One region of the Methylophilus sp. TWE2 genome, then DNA from elsewhere that is predicted to be linked to it. Evidence: riboswitches for the same ligand, from Rfam matches in the RefSeq annotation. Region 1 holds a riboswitch; the other holds the start of a gene.

The links. Region 1 has a riboswitch for thiamine pyrophosphate ahead of thiC (phosphomethylpyrimidine synthase ThiC). Riboswitches for the same ligand answer to the same signal wherever they lie in the genome.
Region 2: another riboswitch for thiamine pyrophosphate. It lies ahead of ACJ67_RS06095 (TonB-dependent receptor); the one in region 1 lies ahead of thiC (phosphomethylpyrimidine synthase ThiC).

What each region holds. Positions count from the first base shown of each region.
Region 1 covers NZ_CP012020.1:127,593-130,045, forward strand. The annotation lists gene gatB (Asp-tRNA(Asn)/Glu-tRNA(Gln) amidotransferase subunit GatB) at 1-909, shown strand, start outside; gene ACJ67_RS00600 (hypothetical protein) at 988-1,395, opposite strand; TPP riboswitch at 1,533-1,645, shown strand; gene thiC (phosphomethylpyrimidine synthase ThiC) at 1,676-2,453, shown strand, end outside.
Region 2 covers NZ_CP012020.1:1,251,831-1,254,283, reverse strand. The annotation lists gene ACJ67_RS06095 (TonB-dependent receptor) at 1-914, opposite strand, end outside; TPP riboswitch at 1,012-1,115, opposite strand; gene ACJ67_RS06090 (cupin domain-containing protein) at 1,299-1,574, opposite strand; tRNA gene ACJ67_RS06085 (tRNA-Ser) at 1,646-1,735, opposite strand; gene def (peptide deformylase) at 1,761-2,294, opposite strand; gene ACJ67_RS06075 (S-methyl-5'-thioinosine phosphorylase) at 2,310-2,453, opposite strand, start outside.

The DNA.
Region 1 (2,453 bases):
GAACTGGTGCAATGGATAGGCATTTGCGATGGCAATATGCAGGAAGGTTCTTTCCGCTGCGATGTGAACGTCTCCGTGCGTCCGAAAGGCACAGAGAAGTTTGGTACGCGCCGTGAGATCAAAAACCTCAACTCGTTCAAGTTCATGCAGCAGGCCATTGAGTACGAAACCCAGTGGCAGATTGAAACGCTCGAAGATGGTGGCACCATCCAGCAGGCAACGGTGCTGTTTAATCCGGATACTGGTGAAACGCGCGCCATGCGGACCAAGGAAGAGGCCAACGATTACCGCTACTTCCCGGATCCGGATTTACTACCCCTAGAAGTGACAGAAGCGGACAAGGCGCGAGTAAAGGCTGAGATGCCGGAATTGCCACAAGCTTTGCAGACGCGTCTGATTAGTGAGTACCAACTCTCCAGTTATGATGCCAGCACGCTGACATCCTCACGCAGCCTAGCCGATTATTTTGTATCAGTAGTCAATGCAGGTGCCGAACCTAAACAAGCCGCCAATTGGGTGATGGGTGCGTTATCGGCAAAACTCAACGCTGAAGAAAGAACCATCGTTGACAGTCCAGTGACTGCTGTGCAATTAGCAGCCTTGCTCAAACGCATTGCCGATAACACCATTTCTAATAATGCCGCCAAGCAGGTGTTTGAAGGCTTATGGGCAGGCGAGGGCGAAGTCGACGCCATTATTGAAGCTAAAGGCCTCAAGCAAGTGTCAGATACTGGCGCCATTGAAGCGATTATCAATGAAGTACTGGCGGCCAACCAGGCCATGGTTGATGAATACAAATCCGGTAAGGAAAAAGCGTTTAATGCCTTGGTAGGTCAGTGCATGAAAGCCAGCAAGGGTAAAGCCAACCCTGCCCAGGTCAATGAGACGCTTAAGAAAATGCTTGGCTAACTTTTGAGTGATACGACTCTCCTCATTAAAAAACCCCGCAATTGCGGGGTTTTTTAATGGCAACTGATTGACCGCTATTTAATGACACAATGCATGGCAAAGCAGTTGATAGCAAATTGTCAGGAAGCCCACGGTTGTAATGACAAAACTCAATGCAGAAAAGACTCTCCACCTGGTTTTGCTCCAAAAGTCGGTATCAAAGGCAGCAATGGTAAAAATGGTCGGGTTGGTAAAGCCGCCAATGGCAACACAGACACAGGCAAAATAATGTAACTCGATGCCTGCCGCTTTAGCAGCGCCAAAAAAGCCCAGGTTAAACAACGCCATCAAGGCATAATCGACGTGGGCACGTATCATGGTTTTGTAATCCACCAGAAAGTCGCCATCAATCCCTTTGATGGGGAACCAGCGGGCAAACGTCATCAACCATGCTGATAAAATTAAGGCGGTGGCGCACGCAACTGCACCGATTAATAACACTTCCATATGATCTCTCCTGAGTTCCTGATTGAAATAATCCCGGTAGTTTTTATCGTCGGGTGGCGTGATTGTAGACAGATCTGTCTACTTGTCAAGAGGAGGTCGTTTCTGCTTGCGTTATGAGGCGTTTTCCCGCACAATCCGTTCGTTGCTAGGGGTCTGTAAAGCCTTCATTTTCTGAACGTTTTGCAGTGAGAGTTACCCTTCGAACCTGATGTGGTTGATACCACCGTAGGGAATGCAAACCTCCACATGCATCCTTACGTCTTTTCTTTTAAGGATGCCAATGAACGCTATTGATAAAAATATCAAGTTCGTCAATGCTGATGCCAAAGTTGACGAAGCTGCCACCAAACCGTTTGCCAAGTCGCGCAAAATTTACGTTGAAGGTTCACGGCCTGATATCCAGGTGCCGTTTCGTGAAATCTCTCTGAGTGACACCCCTTCCAGTTTTGGTGGCGATACCAATCCACCAGTGGTGGTCTATGACACTTCGGGCCCTTACACCGACCCAAATGTTGAGATCGATATCCGTAACGGTTTGCCAGCTTTGCGTGCGAAATGGATTGCCGAGCGTAACGACACCGAACAACTGGATGGCCCAACCTCGGAATTCGGCCAGCAGCGCCTGGTAGACCCTGAGCTGGCGCAAATGCGTTTCAACCTGCACCGTAAACCATTGCGTGCCAAGCCAGGTAAAAATGTCAGCCAGATGCACTATGCGCGTCAGGGCATCATCACGCCTGAGATGGAGTTTATTGCCATCCGCGAAAACCAGCGCCGTGAAAACATGAGCGAGCTATTGCAGACCCAGCATCCCGGCCAGAACTACGGTGCCAGTATCCCAAAAGTGATTACGCCCGAGTTTGTGCGTGATGAAGTGGCGCGTGGCCGTGCGATTATTCCTGCCAACATCAACCACCCGGAAATTGAGCCCATGATTATTGGCCGTAACTTCCTGGTCAAGATCAATGCCAACATCGGCAACTCAGCGCTCGGTTCTTCCATCTCTGAAGAAGTGGAAAAAATGGTGTGGGGCACACGCTGGGGTGGTGACACCGTGA
Region 2 (2,453 bases), 1.1 Mb from region 1:
TAAGCAGAATCTGCTTTCAGGTAAGTTGCTTCAGATTGAATAATCACTGCGTCTGACGCCTGCCAGTTAGCTTTTACCCCAAAGGCATTGGCTCTGAGCGCATCTTCACCAGGCTGGTCTGCTTTACTGCGACGACTGTTATCCAAGGTAAATGCATCATAGCCATTGTCAATATTCAAATGCATCAGGGTAAAGTCCAGTGTTAAATCTTCTGTCGCAAATAATTTGAATTTACTGCGAAAGGTCAACTCATCCTGATTTTGGGTATTATCACGGCCCAAAGTATCATTCTGCATATAGCCATCAGACTTATGTGAGTAAATTGAGGCACGCCCCAGCAGACGGTCTTCTACAATAGTGCCTCCTACTGCCAGGCCAAGGTTACGTGTGTTATATTCGGCGACACCGGATTGGGCGCGTAATTTGAAGTCCTTGGTTGGCTCAGCGCTTTGCATGGTCACCACCCCTGCAATCGCATTAGGGCCAAACTTGGTGCCTTGCGGTCCACGCAGGACCTCAATTGCATCAATATCAAACAACGTTGCCGCCCCACCCAATCGACTGAAATCAATGCCGTCAATAATGAGGCCAACTGACGGATTCACAGGATTGTTATATTGACTGCGTATACCCATGCCGCGGATTTGTAAAAACCTCCCACGGGAAGCCCCGCTGGTTACATTGACGTTAGGCGCGAGATTCAATACTTCCTCAAGGTGCTGGGCGCCACGTGCTTCAATGGTTTCTTTCTTGATTTCAGTCAGGCTGATTGGGGTTTTCTCCGCCGTGTTTGGACGAAAATCCGCGCTCACTACAACTTCAGGCAGCTTCACTGTCTCATCATCTTCTGCGGCCAACACAGGTGTGGTCAGTAGCAGACTAATCAAAGACAGCGGTTTTGTAATCGGTTTCAAGAGAATCCTTTCTATAAGATACATAAAAAGGACAGGGGAAGAGTGACAATGACGTGAGTAGGCTCGTTGATGGAACAACAAACCAAAAACATTTGCGTTGTAGATGCTCTGCCTGTCCCTACGCCAGCATTATCTGGGTCAGGTTCATTGGGTTTCCCGCTTGCGCGAGATCTCAGGCGTTAGCCACCCCAAGGCGTTTGATTTTTCAATCAAGGTGAGATTGTATTTTAATATCAATAAGTTGGCTAGAGTGCATGGTGGAATTAGGTTTGTATTTCGGCACAATGGCAGAATTTCATGACTTCAGCTTTAACCATCTCATACACCCAAAACAAAAAACCCTGCGATGCAGGGTTTTTCTCAAACAATTGTGACAAGCAGCAATTAGAAGTGCTTGTAGTGTTTTTTCAATTGTTTGACCACTTCCCACTGAGATTTCAGGCCTTTTGGAAACTCAACATAGTCACCAGCCTTGATCGTTACAGTGTCGCCACCTTGTGGAGTCACTTTGAATTCGCCTTCCAGCACGTAGGCTTTTTCAGTCGCAGTGAAATCCAGAGGGAATTTGGAAGGTGCGCAATCCCAGGTGTTCCAGCTTCTTACGCCCAGTTCGTTCAATTTCTCTTCTGATGGGTTATGGTCGATGATGATTTGTGTCATGACGTTTCCTTAAATATGTAATGAATAAAAACTTCAAATGAAAATGCCGCATTCCTGCGGCATTCATGTTCTGGCGGAAGAGGTGAGATTCGAACTCACGGAGGGCGTGAACCCTCGACAGTTTTCAAGACTGTTGCATTAAACCGCTCTGCCACTCTTCCCGAAAGCGCGCATTATAGCAAACAATTAATCATCTGGGAGCGTCATTCTAGGAAAAAGTACTTCATTAAAGCCAAATTTTGTCATGTCACGAATACGCATGGGGTAAAGTACCCCAAATAAATGGTCACACTCGTGCTGCACAACGCGGGCATGAAAGCCACTCACCGTCCGGTCAATGATGTTTCCTTGCGGGTCAAAACCCCGGTAATGCAAGTGCTGATAACGCGGCACCAGGCCGCGCATACCGGGCACAGACAGGCAACCTTCCCAGCCCTCTTCTTCTCTCTGGTCAATCGGCGTTAATTCGGGGTTAATCAAAATGGTGAATGGCACCTCTTCTGCATCTGGATAACGCGGATTCTTGCCTACCCCAAACATCACGACTTGCAGGCTGACCCCTATCTGAGGTGCGGCGATACCGGCACCATTCATGTCGGTCATGGTGTCATGCATATCCTGGATAAGTGCGTGCAGCTCAGGCGTATCAAACGCCGTGACTCTATCTGCTACGCGGTATAACAGTGGTTCACCCATACGTAATACTGGTTTCACTGCCATGATGATTCCTTTGCCTTAAGCAGAACAATCATTATCAGACAGATACTGTGCAATCACCGTACGCACCTTATCCATGGTTTGCTGCAACAAAGGCATGACCTGCTCAAACTGGATAGCCTGGGCACTATCTCCCCGCCCTGCGGCAAAGTTAGCCACCGG